One region of the Streptomyces sp. MS19 genome, then DNA from elsewhere that is predicted to be linked to it. Evidence: riboswitches for the same ligand, from Rfam matches in the RefSeq annotation. Region 1 holds a riboswitch; the other holds the start of a gene.

Evidence for each region. A riboswitch is a leader RNA that binds a small molecule or an ion and turns the genes downstream of it on or off. The one in region 1 is predicted to bind cyclic di-AMP.
Region 2: it holds a riboswitch for cyclic di-AMP, as region 1 does, so the genes downstream of both, ACL02R_RS14360 (M23 family metallopeptidase) here and ACL02R_RS15645 (transglycosylase family protein) in region 1, are expected to answer to the same signal.

The regions. Positions count from the first base shown of each region.
Region 1 is NZ_JBJZOH010000013.1:84,684-93,660, forward strand. It holds gene ACL02R_RS15630 (DUF501 domain-containing protein) at 1-307, opposite strand, end outside; gene ACL02R_RS15635 (FtsB family cell division protein) at 354-860, opposite strand; gene eno (phosphopyruvate hydratase) at 1,001-2,281, opposite strand; gene ACL02R_RS15645 (transglycosylase family protein) at 2,534-3,181, opposite strand; cyclic di-AMP (ydaO/yuaA leader) riboswitch at 3,185-3,317, opposite strand; gene ACL02R_RS15650 (hypothetical protein) at 3,672-4,040, opposite strand; gene ACL02R_RS15655 (cytochrome P450 family protein) at 4,155-5,435, opposite strand; gene ACL02R_RS15660 (sensor histidine kinase) at 5,428-6,744, opposite strand; tRNA gene ACL02R_RS15665 (tRNA-Gln) at 6,902-6,973, shown strand; gene ACL02R_RS15670 (serine/threonine-protein kinase) at 6,976-8,235, opposite strand; gene ACL02R_RS15675 (hypothetical protein) at 8,232-8,726, opposite strand; gene ACL02R_RS15680 (N-6 DNA methylase) at 8,812-8,977, opposite strand, start outside.
Region 2 is NZ_JBJZOH010000011.1:151,111-160,087, reverse strand. It holds gene ACL02R_RS14380 (UvrD-helicase domain-containing protein) at 1-219, shown strand, start outside; gene ACL02R_RS14375 (helicase-related protein) at 224-3,433, shown strand; gene drmB (DrmB family protein) at 3,436-5,280, shown strand; gene ACL02R_RS14365 (aldo/keto reductase) at 5,337-6,290, opposite strand; gene ACL02R_RS14360 (M23 family metallopeptidase) at 6,368-7,543, opposite strand; cyclic di-AMP (ydaO/yuaA leader) riboswitch at 7,551-7,720, opposite strand; gene ACL02R_RS14355 (ArsR/SmtB family transcription factor) at 8,041-8,454, shown strand; gene ACL02R_RS14350 (cation diffusion facilitator family transporter) at 8,454-8,977, shown strand, end outside.

The sequences.
Region 1 (8,977 bases):
CGCGGTAGGCGGCGGCCAGCTCCGGGTCCTCGGCGAGCCTGGCCGTCATCTCCCTCATCACGCCGCCCGCCTCCAGCGTGCCGATGGCGGACGCGGCGCGGGGGCACGTCAGGTAGTACGTGGTGGGGAACGGGGTGCCGTCGGGCAGCCGGGGGGCGGTCTCGACGACATCGGGGTTGCCGCAGGGGCAGCGGTGGGCGACGGCCCGCAGCCCGCGCGGGGGGCGGTCGAGCTGGGCGCGCACGACGGCGGTGTCGGCGGCGTCGGGGGCGGTGGGTGTCGTCTCCACGGGGAACTCTCCGGTCACGGCTCGTCGGGGGCGCGGACCCGTCCCGCCGTGCCGCGCGCGGCGGTCACGGTGTGGCGTCCGCGCCGTCGGCGCGGTCGAGTCCTTCCCACATCTTCTCGTGCCACGGCCGCTCCCCGGCGGCGCCCCTGTTCTCCAGGCGCTCGCCCTCGTCCGCCCCGGCGGTGTCGCCCGGGTCGGGGATGACGTAGCCGACCTCGCCTGGCAGGACGAACAGGAGGCGTTCCCTGGCCTGCCGCTGGACGTACGCGTCGTCCTGCCAGCGTGCCTTCTCGTCGCGCAGCTCGGCGACGCGGTCGCGCGCCTCCTCGGCCTGGCGGCGCTGGTCGGCGATCTCGGAGCGCTGCTGGATGTACTGCCGCAGCGGGTACGCGAGGGCGACGACGAGGGAGCAGATCACCAGCGCGAGGACGGCCGCGCGGCCGGTGAGGCGTACACGGCGGGGCCGGGGGGTCAGCCTGCGGGTCTGCGCCTGGTAGACGCGGGCGGCGGCCTGTTCGCCGAGCGCCCGCAGTCTGGTGGCGGTGGAGAACCGGTCGCGCTCCGCGGCCACGTCGCCTCCCGTCCCGGCCCTGCCGTGTCGCCGTCTCGTCCGTGCGTCCGTCCCCGCCACCGTACGGGACGGAGGGCGGGGAGGGGCGCTGGGGACGGGTGGTGGCGGGCGTATGTCGTGCCCGCCGGGTGCCGTACGGGTCAGCCGCGGAAGCGCGGGAAGGCGGTGCGGCCCGCGTACACGGCGGCGTCGTCGAGGATCTCCTCGATGCGCATCAGCTGGTTGTACTTGGCGACGCGCTCGGAACGGGCGGGCGCGCCGGTCTTGATCTGGCCGCAGTTGGTGGCGACGGCGAGGTCGGCGATGGTGACGTCCTCGGTCTCGCCGGAGCGGTGGGACATCATGCACTTGAAGCCGTTGCGCTGGGCCAGCTCGACGGCGTCGAGGGTCTCGGTGAGGGAGCCGATCTGGTTCACCTTGACGAGCAGCGCGTTGGCGGAGCCCGCGTCGATGCCGCGCTGGAGGCGCTCGGGGTTGGTGACGAACAGGTCGTCGCCGACGATCTGGACCTTGTGGCCCAGGGTTGCGGTGAGGGCCTGCCAGCCGTCCCAGTCCTCCTCGCTCAGCGGGTCCTCGATGGAGACGAGGGGGTACGCGTCGACCAGCTCCGCGTAGTAGGCGGTCAGCTCCTCGGCGGTGTAGGCCTTGCCCTCGAAGGTGTAGACGCCGTCGGAGAAGAACTCGGTGGCGGCCACGTCGAGGGCGAGCGCGATGTCCTGGCCGGGGGTGTAGCCGGCCTTCTGGATGGCCTCGACGATGAGGTCGAGCGCCTCGCGGTTGGAGCTGAGGCTCGGCGCGAAGCCGCCCTCGTCGCCGAGGCCGGTGCCGAGGCCGCGCTCCTTGAGGACCTTCTTCAGCGTGTGGTAGGTCTCGGCGCCCCAGCGGACGGCCTCGGAGAACGACTCCGCGCCGATCGGGGCGATCATGAACTCCTGGATGTCCACGTTGGAGTCGGCGTGCGCGCCGCCGTTCAGGATGTTCATCATCGGCACCGGGAGCTGGTGCGCGTTGGGGCCGCCGAGGTAGCGGAAGAGCGGCAGGTCGCGGGACTCGGACGCGGCGTGCGCGACGGCGAGGGAGACGCCGAGGATGGCGTTGGCGCCGAGGGACGACTTGTCGGCGGTGGCGTCCAGGTCGAACATGGCCTGGTCGATGAGGCGTTGCTCGGTGGCGTCGTAGCCGACCAGCTCGGGGCCGATCTGCTCGATGACGGCGAGGACGGCCTTCTCGACGCCCTTGCCGAGGTAGCGGCTCTGGTCGCCGTCCCGCAGTTCGAGGGCCTCGAAGGCGCCGGTGGAGGCACCGGAGGGCACCGCTGCGCGGCCGGTGCTGCCGTCGTCGAGGCCGACCTCGACCTCGACCGTGGGATTGCCTCGCGAGTCCAGGATCTCGCGGGCGACGACGACGTCGATGGACGGCACGTGGGTCTCCTTCTGTCACGGGGCCTGGTGCGGCTGCTGGGCGCGGGGCTTCTCGGCGCCCGAGCCCTCTGAGCCTAACCGGCCCGTGGGCCGCCACCGCCCCTCAGCTCGCCAGGCCCGGCTGAACATCCGACGAATTCGCAGCTCAACGGGGGCGCCAGCTTTTTGTTTATCCAGTGAAGAAAACCCGGTGCCCGGGGGTCGCGCGCCCCCCGGGCACCGGGCCTGTACCCTCCGCGCGCGGCGGACGGCTCAGAGCACGAACTGCTGGCCCGGGAGGATCAGGTCCGGGTCGTCGCCGATCACGTCCTGGTTGTCGGCGTAGATCTGACGCCAGGTCGTGTCGTGGGCGGCGGCGATGGCCGACAGGGTGTCGCCCGGCTCGACCGTGTAGTCGCCGGTGGCGGCGGGGGCGGCCTGCCGCACGACGGGGGCTTCCTCGACGGGCGCTTCCTCGACGGGCGCGGGGGCCTCCTCGGCCGGGGCCGGCTCGCTGCCGCCCAGCTCGGGGGCGGGACCGCCCGCGGACAGCCCGGCCTGGGCGCCGCAGACCGGCCAGGCGCCGGGGCCCTGCATGGCGAGCAGGTTCTCGGCGGCGGCGATCTGCTGCTCCTTGGTGGCCTGGTCGGCGCTGGCGGCGTACTGCGTGCCACCGGCCGCCGCCCAGCTGGACGCGGAGAACTGAAGGCCGCCGTAGTAGCCGTTGCCCGTGTTGATGGACCAGTCGCCGCCGGACTCGCACTGGGCGACGGCGTCCCAGGTGTCGACGGAGGCGGCGCTGGCGCCGGTGGCGCCGATCAGCGGCACGGCGAGGGCCGCGCCGGTCACACCGGCGGCGGCGGCGAACCGTACGGGCCTGCCCGGACGGCGGTGGCGGCCCTTTGCGGAGGAGAAGCGCATGACGTTCCTTCTCACCGACGCCTGCGAGGTGAGCTGTCGGGTTCGGGCTGGTGAGTGCCCGGCCCCGGATGCCCTGCGGCGTCCGGGACTTCACCCCGAGCCGTTCCGTACGGTGCGCGTACGGCGCGGCGTCCGCGGCCCGGCCATGACGGCCGCCGGGTCGCGGGTTCGGGTCCCCCGCTCCTGCCCGCGGTGGTGCGGTGGTGGTCCCCCGGACCGGGGCAGGATTCGGCGTGGTCGGTCCGGGCGCCCGGCGGTGAACCGGGCGCAGGACACTAAACACACGTCGCCTAACGATTCAAGAACGATCAAGATCGTCCGAGATCGGTAAAGATCGCCGCAATACCGCGTCGCGACCGCGAACACCCTGAATCCGCGCAGGTCATGCGGCAATCGGACAGGTGGGACGAGAGGGGCGGAATGGAAGGCGGGAGAGACGATGCTCACACCCCGCACGCCCCCACGGACCCCGCCCCGGGCAGCGCGCCGTTCAGGCCGCGGCGGACCTCAAGTACGTCCGGCGACGCGGGGAGATGGCGACGGTATCGCCTCCCATGTCTGATTTGTGACGGGCGGCCGCGCCACGGCGGAACGGGAGGACGGCCCCCCGCAGCGCGCGGCGCCCGTGCGCGGAGACGGGCGCGGCCGACTCCTCGGGACCGCCCATCTCCTCCTCGGCCTGTGCCTCCTCGGCCTCCTCGGCCCAGTCGACGTCGTCGCCGTAGTCCTCCCGGTACTCCGGCCGGAGACCGGCCCGCGCGGCGAACCGCCGGGCGCCCGCCCTCCCGGCTGCCGCCGCCCCGGCACCGCCGTCCCTGACCTGCCACGGACGTCGCTGACGACCAGTCCCCGAGCGCATTTTGTAGGGCCTCCCTGAACGAACATGTACGAACACTGTTGCGGCTGAGGGGAACCTAGCCCTCCCCACCACTCGATCACAAGCCGATCCCACAGAGATCACGCGCGGATCACACTATTGACGCGGGGTCATTCCCGCCGGTCCGAACTCCACGGGCAGGGAACGGAGTCCGCGCATGATGAGGCCGCCGCGCCAGCGCAGCGCCGACCAGTCTCCGCCGGGGCGCAGGTCGGGCAGCCGCGCGAGCAGGATCTCGAACGCCGTACGGGCCTCCAGGCGGGCCAGGGGCGCGCCCAGGCAGTAGTGGATGCCGTGCCCGTAGCCGAGGTGCGGGTTGTCGGCGCGGGTGAGGTCGAGGCGGTCGGGGTCGGTGAAGCGCGCCGGGTCGCGGTCGGCCGCGGCGAGGACGACGAGGACGGGGTCGCCGCGTTCCACCGCCTGCCCGCCGAGCGTCAGCGGCTCGTCGGCGAACCGCCAGGTGGCCAGCTCGACCGGCCCGTCGTAGCGCAGCAGTTCCTCGACGGCGCGCGCGGCGCGGTCGCCGCCGTCGGCCGCGTCCGCCGCGAACAGGCCGCGCATCGCGTCGAGTCGGCCCGGCGCGCGCAGCAGGGTGTGCAGCCCGTTGCCGATGAGGTTGACCGTCGTCTCGAAGCCGGCGAACAGGAGGATGAACGCCATGGCCGCGGCCTCCTCCTCCGTGAGCTGCTCGCCGTCGTCCGAGGCGCGGATGAGCCCGGAGATCAGGTCGTCGCCGAGGCCGGCGCGCTTGCGGTGGATCAGCTCGGCCAGGTACGCGCGCATCCGCTTCACGGCGCGGCCGACGCCGCCGCGCCTGCCGGTGGTGTGCAGCATCATCCCGGCCCACGCGCGGAAGTCGTCCTGGTCCTCGCGCGGGACGCCCAGCAGGTCGCAGATCGCGAGGATGGGCAGCGGGAAGGCGAAGTCGTCGATCAGGTCGGCGGAGCCGCGCGCGGCGAACCCGTCGATCAGGGCGTGCGTCAGCTCGCGCACGCGGGGCTCGAACGCCGCCACGCGCCGGGGCGTGAACGCGGCGGACACCAGGCGCCGCAGCCGCGTGTGGTCGGGCGGGTCGATGTTGAGCAGGTGCGTCATGACGCCGGCGCCGCGTTCGCCCGGGATGCCGACGCGGCCCCTGGCGTGGGCCTCTGCGGTGTGCGCCGCCGGGTTCTTGCTGAGCCGCGGGTCGGCGAGCGCGCGGCGGGCGTCGGCGTAGCGCGTCACCAGCCAGGCCTCGACACCGCTCGGCAGCGTCGCCCGGTGCACCGGCGCGTGCGCGCGCAGCCAGGCGTACGCGGGGTACGGGTCGGTGGCGAAGGCGGGGTCGAAGAGCGCGGGCGGCGCGCCCCCGCCGGCCGGGCAGCGCGGCTCAGGCACCGGACGGCTCCCGCCGGTCGGGGATGACGGCCGAGACGCGGAAGCCGCCGCCGTCCGTCGGTCCCGAGACGAAGCCGCCGCCGAGCGCCATGACGCGCTCGCGCATGCCGAGCAGGCCGTTCCCGCCGCTCGGCAGGCGCGCGCCGGGGACCTGCGCGCCGGCCGGGGCGTCGTTCTGCACCAGCACGGCCACCTCGCCGTCGCGGTGCGCGAGCCGGACGCGGGCGACGGCGCCCGCCGCGTGCTTGTGGACGTTGGTGAGCGCCTCCTGCACGACGCGGTAGGCCGTGGACTCGACCGGCTCGGCGTAGCCGCGCGGCTCGCCCTCCACGGACAGGTCCACGGACATGCCCGCCGCGCGCGACTCGTCGATCAGCGCGGCGAGCCCGTCGAGCGCGGGGCCCTCCGGTGGCGGGACGGCCTGGGGGCCGGGGTTCGCGGGCGGGTCGGTGGGCGCGGGGCGGGGCGGGGCGGCGACGAGGGGCTTGTCCGCGGCGCGCAGGACGCCGAGCATCGTGCGCAGTTCGGTGAGAGCCTGGCGGCCCATGTCACCGATGAGGGTGGCGTTGCGCGCGGCCTGCTCCGGGTCCCTGGGTGCCACGGCGGCGACCGCGGCGGCGTGCACCACCATCAGGCTGACGCGGTGCGCCACCACGTCGTGCATCTCGCGGGCGATGCGGCGGCGTTCCTCTCCCCTGGCCCACTCGGCGCGCTCCTCGGCGCGCTCGGCGAGGAGGACCAGCTCCCGTTCGAGCCCGCCCGCGCGGTCGCGCAGGGACTCGACGAGCCGCCGCCTGGCCCGTACGTACATGCCGAGCAGCACGGGCGGCACGACGAGGACGACGGCGAAGATCCCCGCGACCAGCGGGCGGAACCAGGCGGGCATCGGCTGCGCGTCCAGGCCCGGGTCCTGCTTCAGCAGCAGCAGGGTGACGGCGAACGAGCCCGCCGCCTCCGCCGCGGCGAGCGCGCCGACGAGGCGGCGGGGCGCGTCCGTGGTGGCGAGGGTGTAGAGGCCGACGACGGTGAGGACGTCGCCCATCGTCGTGGGGAGGATGGCGATGGCGACGAGGATGACGGTCAGCGGGCGTTTGCGGCGGATGACGACCGTGCTGCCCGCGACGATGCCGAACAGCGCGACCAGTATGGGCGGCAGGCCCGTGCGCTGTGCGAAGTTCAGGCCCTGTATGACGCATTCGGCGGCCGACGCCAGCGCGAGCCCTATGTCGAGCGCCGCGCTGCGGCGCCGCGTCCACCACCACAGCCGGTACCCCCCACCGGCCGTGGTCTCCTCCCCCGAAGTGTTCATGCCGACCAGCCTACGGGCGGGATCGGCTCGTTCTCAGGAGGGTGCGCGGGGCCGCGGCGGGGCCGTCCGGCCGTCGCGTGGAGGGGGGCTGGGCTGGCATAGTGTGGGGTGTCCGGCGGGCGGCGGGTGGTTGGGGCCGTTCTGGCGGGCGTTGCCATCCCCTGTGGTGTAATCGGCAGCACTGCGATTTTTGGTGTCGTAAGTCCAGGTTCGAGTCCTGGCGGGGGAGCCTCAGTGGCCCAGGTGGCGCAGGCAGAGCTGTTCGTCCGCTCTGAGCTGGAGCACCAGCGGGTCGTACGGGCCGCGGTCGGCGGTCAGGTCGTCGGCGAGGCGGCGTATCTCGGGCAGGGCGCGCTCGTACTGGGCGGTGTCCAGCAGGGTCGCGGCGTACTGCTTGCGCAGGGTGCGCACGACCGGTGACGTCTCGCCGAAGCGCTGCGCGGCGGCCGGGAGCGTGCGCCGCAGCAGGTCGGCGACCTCGTGGTAACGGGCCTGGGCCAGCAGCTGCTTGATCTCCTCCAGGCTCGCCGCGAGGTCGGGCGCGGCGTGGCGGGGCGGCCAGGGGGCCAGCGGGTGGCGCAGCGGGCGTGTGGGGTCCAGCGGGCTGTCCGCGCCTGTGCCTGTGCCGGGGCCCGCGGTGTGCAGGAGTTCGGCGAGGGGGACGAAGAGGGCGGCCGCGCTCCGGGGGCGGTCGGCGGGGTCCTTGGCGAGCAGTTGGTGGATCAGGTTGGCGAGCCCGGCGGGGAGGCCGGGGCGCAGCCCGGCGAGGGGGACGGGCTCCTCGTGCAGCTTCTTGTAGAGGAGGCCCGCCGGGTTGGGCGCGGTGAACGGGACGCGGCCGGCCAGCAGTTCGTACCCGATGGCGCCGAGCGCGTACAGGTCGGCCGCGGGGCCGACGGGACTGCCGCCGACCGCCTGCTCGGGGGCCATGTAGACGGGTGTGCCGAGGAGGGTGCCGGTCCGGGTGAGGCGCGCCTCGTCGGTGTCGTCGGTGACGGCGGCTATGCCCAGGTCGAGGACGGTGATCCGGCCGTCGGGGCGGACCATCACGTTGCCCGGCTTGAGGTCGCGGTGGACGATGCCGAGGGCGTGCACGGCGGCGAGCGCGGAGCAGAGCTGCGCGAGGACGGCGACGGCCCAGGGCCAGGGGTACGGATCGTGCTCGGCCAGGTGGTCGGCGAGGTCGGAGCCGTCGACGAGCTGCATGACGAGGAAGAGTTCGGCCCCGTCCTGCCCCGCGTCGTGGACGACGACCAGGCCCGGGTGGTCCACGCGGGCGGTGGCGCGGCACTCGCGGAGGAAGCGGTGGCGCAGGCTTTCGGCGTCGCCGTGGCCCGAGCCGTCGGCGAGGCGTTCGGCGTCGAGGAGCTTGACGGCGATGCGGCGTCCGCCCAGGGCGGTGTCGCGGCCGGACCAGACCTCGCCCATGCCGCCCTTGCCGAGGGGCTCGGTCAGTTCGTAGCGGCCCGCGAGGAGGCGGGGGGAGGTCACCGGCCCTCCTGACGGCGCAGGTACTCGCCCAGTTCGTCCAGTTCGGAGGCGACCTGGTGCATGCGGGGGTACGTGGGGGTCGCGGGGGTGGGGGTGGGGGGCGGCGCGGGGTGGTGCGTCCCGTAGGGCCCCGGGAGGGGCGTCTGCTGCGGCGCGTGGGGGGTGTGGCGGGGCAGGTGGCCTGTGACGGCGGCGTGGCAGCAGGCGCCCAGGATCAGCGCGATGACGTAGGCGCCGCCGAAGACGCCGGCGTTGCCGTCGTCACCGTCGGGGATCGTCACCAGCAGGATCACCTCGCCGACGGACAGCGCCCCGTAGAGCGCGGCGTACCGCCAGTCGGAGCGGCGTCCGCGGCGGCTCGCCAGGTGGATGAACGGCACCCAGGCGAGCAGGCCGAGCGACAGCAGGGGGACCGCGGCGAAGATCCACCGCAGGGCCTCGGCCCGGACGTCCCGGCCGGGCGGTGGCGGGGCCGTGGGCGGACCGTACATCGCACCCCCATCGGGTATCCGTTCGAGCGGTGCGACATGTCGGGCACCGCGGATCTGGATGATAGCCGTCCCCGCCCGGCGCCGTTCAGGGTCCGTCGCCGCCGGGTGGGAGGGTGCCCTCGGTCAGTCCGTCCACGGTGCCCTGCGCCAGGCGGCGGCCGAGTTCGGCGGCCTGGGCGAGGGCGTTCTCGAAGGCGGCCAGTTCGGCGAAGCGGCTGCCGTAGCGGCGTTGCAGGGGCAGCGGGAGCCGG
Region 2 (8,977 bases), on a different contig from region 1:
TACCGGCCGCGGAACTGGCCGCGACGGATAACCGGTCTGCGACTCGACACGATCGAGTCTGTCGCCGGTGAGCGCGGCGCGGCGGCCCGCCCGGACTTCGGTCCGCACGATGTCTGGCTGGCGCCCCGGGTCGTGGGGATCGGCCGTTTCCACTACGACGAGCGGGACCGGGGTCCCGACGGCACCGCCGACCGGGACAGCCACCAGAGGGACAGGTGACACGATGAGCGACCACACGGCACACACCCGCTTCCGTGACGAGTTGGTCGAACGGTTGAGGGGCGACCTGCTCGGGCCGACCGGGCGGGAGGCCGCCTCGACCGAGGTGTTGGACGACTGGCCGCTGACCGCCTACGCCACGGGCGTCCTCATCCCGCGGACCACGGAGGAGCTCGCCGCCGAGGAGAGTTTGCAGGAGGACGACGAGGGTGCGGACCCGCCGGTGGACGAGGCACCCGACATCGGGATCGCGCTGACCAGCGTCCGACGCCCCTCCGCGACCGGGCTGACATTCACGGTGGACCCGTCCCGCAGCCGCACGGTGCGGGTCCACGCGGAGGCCGCCGTCTATGATCCGGTGGACTCGCACGGCCTTCCCACCGTTCCCCGGCGGGCGGAACGCCGCTCGACCGGCACGCAGGACCTCCGGTGGCGTCGCCGCCGGCTCGACCTGCCCGTCACGCCGCTCGACGTCACCTGCCCGGGGTCGCCGACCGTGCCCCTGGCCCACGGCCTGGAACTCAGACTGCGCGTCAGGCCGGTCCGAGACGGCCGGTTCGCGGTGACCACCACCCTGGTGAACACCCATCTGGTGGGAGGACGAGAAGCCCGGGACGCCCACGCCTTCTTCCAGGTCGGACTCCGCGTCGAGGTGCCGGACGGTTCACCCGCCCTCATCGAGAGGGTGGCGGAGGGGGCGGGTGAGGACGAGGTCCGCCTGAACCGTCTCCTGTACCGTCACGCCCCCTCCTTCGCCACGGGCCACGGCTGCGCGGCCGACTGGGACTGGTCCCCGCCACCGCCCGGCGCGCCCGAGACCGCGGACGGTCCGGCCGGTGTCGCCTGTGTGCGTACCGAGTTCGTCCCGTCCCACGAGGTGCCGCTCACCGAGTCCAATCCGGACATCGACGTCCGCGGTCTCGGCATGACCACCCTGGCGACCGCCGCACGGACGGACGTCGTCGCCTCGCTCGGGACACTGCTCGACGCCTACGCCGGCTGGATCAGGACCCGCGAGGCCGACCTCGCCACGCTGCGCGCCGGTCGTTGGGGCGACACCGAGTACATGGCGCTGGCCGAAGAACAGCTACGTCTCTGCCGCACCGCGCGTGACCGCATGGGGGGCGGCGTGCGGCTCCTCGCGCGTGACGACCGGGCGTTCGAGGCGTTCCGCCTGGCCAACGAGGCGATGGCGCTCCAACTCGGGCGTGGTGTCTGGATGGCGGACGGTCGCACCGGCGAGCCGACGCCACAGGGCACGTGGCGTCCGTTCCAGATCGGGTTCCTCCTGCTCTGTCTGGACGGACTCGTGGACCCCGGTCACGAGGATCGCGGTGTGGTGGACCTGCTGTGGTTCCCCACGGGTGGTGGCAAGACGGAGGCGTACCTCGGTCTGATCGCCTTCACCGTGTTCCACCGGAGACTGCTCCTCGGACGGTCCGGCGGCGGGGTGACGGTCCTGATGCGCTACACGCTGCGGCTGCTCACGCTTCAGCAGTTCGAACGAGCCGCGCGCCTGATGTGCGCGATGGACCGGCTGCGGGCGGGCGCGCCGGGACGGCTGGGCGACGAGCCGATCTCGATCGGCATGTGGGTGGGGCGTTCCGCGACGCCCAACACGTTGAAGGAGGCCGAGGAGTCCCTCCGCGACCTCGCGAAGGGCAGGACTTTGCAGGAGAGGAACCCGGTGCAGCTCGGACGCTGCCCGTGGTGCGGTTCACCCCTGCGGGTCGCGGACCACCGGGTGGACGTCCGGGGCGGGCGGATGACGCTCCGCTGCCCCGGCGACGGCTGCCCGTACCACACCGGCCTGCCGGTGCACGTGGTGGACGAGGAGCTCTACCGCACGAGGCCGACCCTGGTCGTCGCGACCGCCGACAAGTTCGCGCGCGTGGCATGGCGGGAGGACGTGGCGGCCCTCTTCAACCGTGACGTCCCGGGGACACCTCCGCCCGAGCTGGTCGTGCAGGACGAGCTGCACCTCATCTCCGGCCCGCTCGGTACCCTGGCGGGGCTCTACGAGGCGGCCGTGGACCTCGCCGCCGACCGGCCGAAGGTCATCGCGTCCACCGCGACGATCCGACGGGCGGAACATCAGGGAGAGGTGCTCTTCGACCGAAAGGTCGCGCAGTTCCCGCCGGCGGGGCTCGACGCCAGGGATTCCTGGTTCGCGGTGCAGGCACCGGTGGGGAGGAGGGGCCGTCGCTACGTGGGGCTGCTCACCCCCGGTATGTCACAGGCGTCGCTCCTGATCCGGGCATACGCGTCCCTGCTCCACCATGCCGCCCGCCTCGAAGGGGGCGACGAGGTGCGCGACGCCTACTGGACCCTTGTCGGATACTTCAACAGCCTCCGCCTGCTCGCCGCCGCCGAACTCCAGGTCCACGCGGACGTCAACGAACGGCTGCGCACACACGCGGCGAGGGAGGGTTCGGACGCACCCCGACACGTCGTTCCCAGTGAGTTGACCAGTCGGGTGGCGTCCAGCGAGATCCCACGGCGGTTGGAGTCCCTCGCCGTTCCTCTCGGGCACGGGACGGAACGGGCGGAGGATGTCGTGCTCGCCACGAACATGATCTCCGTGGGCGTGGACATCGACCGGTTGGGACTGATGACGGTCATGGGCCAGCCACAGACCACTGCGGAGTACATCCAGGCCACGAGCCGCGTCGGGCGCCGGCACCCCGGGCTCGTGGTCACCCTCTTCAACGGGGCACGTTCGCGCGACCTGTCGCACTACGAGAACTTCCTCCCCTACCACTCGGCGCTCTACCGACAGGTGGAGTCGTCGAGCGTCACCCCCTGGTCCGTCAGGGCCCGGGACCGGGCCCTGCACGCCGCGTTCGTCGGCCTCGTACGGCTGACCCTGCCGGCCGCACGGTCGAACCGGGCCGCCGGACGCGTCGAGTCGTTCCTCGGCGACCTGGCGGCGGTGCGCGCCGCGCTCGTGGCCCGTATCCCTCGGCGTGCGGCCGAGGAGACGGCGTCCACCGACGCCCAGTTGCGTGACTTCGTACGGCACTGGCTCCGACTCGCGGAGGCGAATCCCGACCTCGTGTACGAGGCTCCGCACTCGTTCGCCGCACGGCCCGACAGGGACCCGGACACCGCCCTGCTGCGCACTCACTCCGATCCCGACCTCGACATGGCGTGGCCCACCCTGTGGAGCCTGCGGGACGTCGACGCCGCGTCCGACCTCTACCTGGAGCGCTGACCATGCCACGCAGAACGCACGGTGCACGACCGGGAGATGACGACAGCCGGCGTCGCCGACCGCTCGGCGCCGTCCGACGGACGCAGATGATCACCACCTACGGGGTGGGGGCGATGATCGCCGTGGGCGACCAGTCGTACATCGTCAGTGGCCTGGACAGCTGGGACAGTCAGGAAGACGAGAGGGTGTGGGAACCGCGTCTGGAGAGCGCCCTCAAGGTCGAGGAGTTCCGCCTGCCTCCTTTCTCTCCTGCCCCCCGAGGCAACGGGGCGAAGGTGCGGCGGTTCCCGGAGATGTACGTCTGCCCGGGTTGCCGGGCTCTGCGCCGGCACCGCGATTTCGGCACGCGACATGACGGGAACTCGTGCGGCGACTGCGGAACGCCCATCACGCCGTCACGTTTCGTCGTCGCGTGTGCCCGCGGCCATCTCGATGAGTTCCCTTACCATCGCTGGCTGCACGCACGGCCGCGAGGTGAGGGAGAGTTCACACCGAGTGGCTGCGACCGGACGAAGGCGCGGTTGACCCTGACGGCCGAGGGACGGACGGCGAGCCTCCAGAGCATCGTCGTCGCCTGCGACTGCGGCAGAACGGGGTCGTTGGAAGGCGCGTTCGGCAGGAGCGCCATGGCCGGGCTGGGTATCGCGTGTGACGGCGGTCGTCCTTGGCTCGGTAGGGACGCCCGCGAGACGTGCGGGGAGGAACTGCGCGTGCTCCAGCGTGGCTCGTCCGCCGCGTGGTTCCCCACGGTCGAGTCGGCGCTCTCCATCCCCCCGTGGCACGACACGTTGGTTGATCTCGTCCGCGGGGAAAGGCGCCAGTTGCTCGGCGCGGACATCTCCTATGTCGAGACGTTCGCTCGTAGAGCGGGGTGGCTGGACGACGGCGAGTACACCCTGAAGGAAGTCTTGGACACGATCCGTCTGTTGGAGGACAGTCGCAGGGACACACCGGAAGAACCGGAGAGCGCGACCCAGTTCGAGGCCGCCCGGAGGCTGCGGCGTGAAGAGCACCGGCAGTTGGTCCGGGAGACCCCCGAATCCCCGCGCAACAAGCATTTCGTGTGCGTGCCCCCCTCCGACGCGTCCGACACGGACGTCCCAGGCGTGGGCCGCGTCATGCTGGTGAAGCGGCTGCGCGAGGTCCGTGCCCTCAGCTCGTTCACCCGGATCGAGCCTCTCGTGCGCAGCGAGGCGGACTACCGGCGGGCGATGCCGCTGGCGAGGGAGGAGAGGTTTCCGTGGCTTCCGGCCATCGAGGTGGTCGGCGAAGGCGTCTTCCTCGAACTGGACGCCGAACGCCTCAGCTCGTGGGAGGGCCTGGTCGGATCCCACTCGCCCCAGGCACGGACGGACCGCATGCGTTCCGCGCACGAACGGTTGTTGCGGTCCCGGGCAGCGGTCGAGGAGGACCAGCCCTCGGCACTGACGTCGCGTCTCGTACTCGTCCACACGTTGGCGCACGCCCTGATCAACGAGTGGAGCCTCGACTGCGGCTATCCGGCATCGGCGCTGCGCGAACGCCTCTATGTGGACGGCGAGATGGCGGGGGTTCTCCTCTACACGGCCACCAGTGACTCGGCCGGCAGCCTCGGGGGGATCGTCTTCCAAGGTGAACCGGCGCGGCTCGCCGCGTCCCTCGCGTCAGCGGGTGAACGGCTGTCCTGGTGCTCGGCCGATCCCCTCTGCATGGAGGCGGACGCGAGTGGCGTGAACGGCCTCAACCTCGCCGCCTGCCACAACTGTGTGCTGCTTCCCGAGACGAGCTGCGAGCTGAACAACCTTTTCCTCGACCGGGCGATGCTCGTCGGCACACCCGACGGCCTGACCCCCGGATACCTGAGCTGACGTCCGACACACCCCGTCGTGCGGCGGACGGGGTGCACGGTCGCCGGAGCGGAGGATCAAAGGGCGGGCGGGGTTGAGGCTTTGGTCAGGGTGGTGAGGTCGGTGGGGGGCAGGGTGAGAGTTGTCGCGGCCAGGAGGGCGGGGAGTTGGGTGGTGGTGCGTGCGCTGGCGATGGGGGCTGTCACGGTGGGCTGGGCTGCCAGCCAGGCGAGGGCGACGGTGGCCATCGTGGTGGCGTGTGCGTCGGCGACGGATTCCAGGGCTGCCAGGACGCGGCGGCCCCGTTCGGTGGTGAGGTGCTTCGAGGCGCCGGCGGCGCGGGGGCTGTCCACGGTGGTGTCGGCGCGGTACTTGCCGGTGAGGAAGCCGGCGGCGAGGCCGGAGTAAGGGAGGGTGCCGAGGCCGTGGTGGGCGGCGGTGGCGGCGAGTTCGCCCTCGTAGGACTCGCGGGAGACGAGGTTGTACCTCGGCTGGAGCGCGACGTACGGGGTGGTGCCCTCGCGGGCGGCGAAGGCGAGGGAGGCCTCCAGGCGGGCCGGTGAGATGTTGGAGGCGCCGAGGGCGCGGACCTTCCCCTCGCGGACCAGTTCGTCCAGCGCGGTCATGATCTCGGAGACCTCGACGGTCTCGTCGTCGAAGTGCGTGTAGTACAGGTCGATGTGGTCGGTGCCGAGGCGGCGCAGGGACTCCTCGGCGCCGCGCTTGATCGTGGACGCCGCGAGGCCGCGCAGGTCGGGGTGGCTGCCGACCTTGGTGGCGACGATTATGTCGTCGCGGCGGCCGCGGCGGGCCAGCCAGCGGCCGATCAGCATCTCCGACTCGCCGCCCGTGTTGCCCTCGTGCCAGGCCGAGTAGGCGTCCGCGGTGTCGAGGAAGTTGCCACCGGCGTCGGCGAAGGCGTCGAGGACGGCGAAGGTCTCGGACTCGTCCGCGGTCCAGCCGAACACGTTCCCGCCGAGGCAGAGCGGGGATACGCGCAGGTCGCCGAGGGGGCGCAGGGTATTCGTCATATCGGGAAGGGTAGACCGGCGGCCCTGATGTCGGGGGGGTGTCACCAGGGCCGCCGGGGTGCGAGGGAGTGCGCGCGTCAGACCGTGAGGCCCTTGTCGCGCAGCCAGGCCAGCGGGTCCACGGCGTCGCCGCCCGCGGGCCTGACCTCGACGTGGAGGTGGGGGCCCGTGGAGTTGCCGGTGGAGCCGACGAGGCCGATCTGGTCGGTGGTGGTGAGCTCCTGGCCGGCCGAGACGCTCATCGAGGAGAGGTGGCAGTACCAGAGCTCGGTGCCGTCCTCCAGCTCGACGATCACGCGGTACCCGTACGAGCCGGCCCAGGCGGCCTCGGTGACGGTGCCGGTGTGGATGTTCTTGACCGGGGTGCCGGTGGCGGCGGCGAAGTCCTGGCCGGTGTGGTTGGACTGCCACATGGCGCCGTCCTGGCCGAAGCCGGAGCTGAGACGGTAGTCGGAGAGCGGGAGCGCGTAGCTGGCGGCGAGTTCGCGGCGGCGCTGCTCCTCCTCGGCGCGGCGGCGTTCCTCCTCCTCACGCCGGCGCTGCTCCTCCAGGGCGCGGCGCTCCTCCTCGGCGGCCTCGGCGGCGGCGCTCGCGGCGTCCGCCTCGGCGGCGGCGACGGCGGTGTCCACGGCCTGCGTGTCGGCGCTGGTGGCCTGGCGGTCGGCCTGCTGGAGGATGCGGGCGCGCAGGGCCTCGCCCGCGTCGGTCCTGCCGGCCCCGACGTCGGCCTCGGTGACGCCGGCCTCGGTGAAGGGGGCGGCGGTCGGCGCGGCCTCGTCGGCGGACAGCAGGCCGCCGACGACCGGGAGTTGGCCGGGGATGTCGCGGAGCTTGTCGGCCGCCGCGTCCATGCCGGGGAGCGAGCCGGCGCCCTGGTCGTTGGCGGAGGCCATGCCGCCCGCGCCCACGGCGGCGATGACGCCGACGCCGAGGACGGCGCGGCTGCGGGCGATGGTGCCGCCGCCCTTGCGGGCGACGCGGTGGCGGCCGCGGACGGGAAGGAGGGTGTCCTCGCTGGGGTTCCACTCGGTGCGCGGCTCGTCGTCGGCGGCGCGCGGGCCGAAGTACGCGGGAGGCTCCGGGTGTTCGGCCACGTCCGGGTGCGTCCCGTAGGTGCCGTAGGGGCCGTCGTCGTGCATGCCGTGCGCGCCCTGGGTGGGCCAGGCGGCGGTGTCATGGGGGTCGTGCGAGCCGAGGAGCTGCTGCGCGCTCTGGCGCGCGTCCTCGAAAGAGGCATGCCGGTTCGACGCCACGGAGGCGCTCTCCTTTCCTTCCCTCGCCTACCGGGTTAGCTGACGGGTTCGGAGCAGGAAGGTCTCCTACGGGCGGCCGACGGCGGTGGCCGATGGCTGTCCGATTCACCCCAGGTGGTGGTTCCCCGGTTCCATAGGTGCAGTTGTTCCGCACGCCGGATTCGGCGACAGAGCACGGTGCCGTCCTTGCGACGACAGTGACGACCGCGCTGCGTTATCGAACGTTAATAGAAGTCGGCGCCGGATTCCAAGTGTCCGCGGGAAAGATGCCGGGAAAGGGCCCGGAGATTCGCGACGCAAGGGCACCAAAACGGGCATTCTCCAGGGGTGGTGTGCCGCATCTCGCATCTGACGGTGTGTCATTTGTTATGCGGAGCGCACTGACGTGTTCACGATCGGTAACGGTGACGCGGTGGGCGGGGAGCGGGCCGGGGGGATGACAACGGTTACCACGGCAGCCTTTGACACGGCCGCGGCGATGCCGCCACCCTGCACGTATGAAGAGGCCTTCAGACGAGCTGGTCCCCGCCGACGGCTGCGCCGTGCGGCTGGTGGACCCCGAACGGGTGCACGAGGTCAGGGGCCGGATGCCGGCCGAGCCGGATCTCGCGGACACCGCCGACGTCTTCGGCCTGATGTCGGACCCGGGCCGCCTGCGGCTGCTCGTCGCCCTGCTCGACGGCGAGCTGTGCGTCTGCGACCTGGCCGCCGTCACCGGCATGAGCGAGTCGGCCACGTCGCACGCCCTGCGGCTGCTGCGCGCCCACCGCGTCGTGGCGGCGCGGCGCGCGGGCCGGGTGGCGTACTACCGGCTGGACGACGCGCACGTGCGGATGCTGCTCGACCTGGCCGTGGCCCACACGGGGCACACCGAGGCCATCCACCCCGAGCGGACGGGCGGGCCGCGCTGATGGGCCACGGACACGCGCACGGCCACGGGGGCGGCGGGGTGTCGGCCGCGGGCAGGCACCGGGGACGGCTCGCCGCCTCGTTCGTCCTGATCGCCGCGTTCTTCGTCGTCGAGCTGGTCTTCGGCGTGCTCTCCGGCTCCCTGTCCCTGCTGTCGGACGCGGGGCACATGGCGGCCGATGTCGTGACGCTGGCCGCCGCCCTGGTCGCGACGCGGATCGCCGCGCGCCCGGACGCGACGGGCCGCCGTACGTACGGCTCGTACCGCGCGGAGGTCTTCGCGTCGGGTCTCGCCGTCCTGCTGATGCTGGGCGTGGCCGTCTACATCGTCGTCCAGGCCGTCGGGCGCGCGGGCGGCGGCGCCGAGGTGGAGACCGGCCCGATGGTGGCGGTCGGCGCCCTCGGCCTCGCGGTGAACGTCGCCGCGCTCCTGCTGCTGCGCGCCGGGGCGGCCGAGAGCCTGAACGTGAAGGGCGCGTATCTGGAGGTCGTCGCCGACACGGCCGGGTCGGTGGGCGTCGTCGT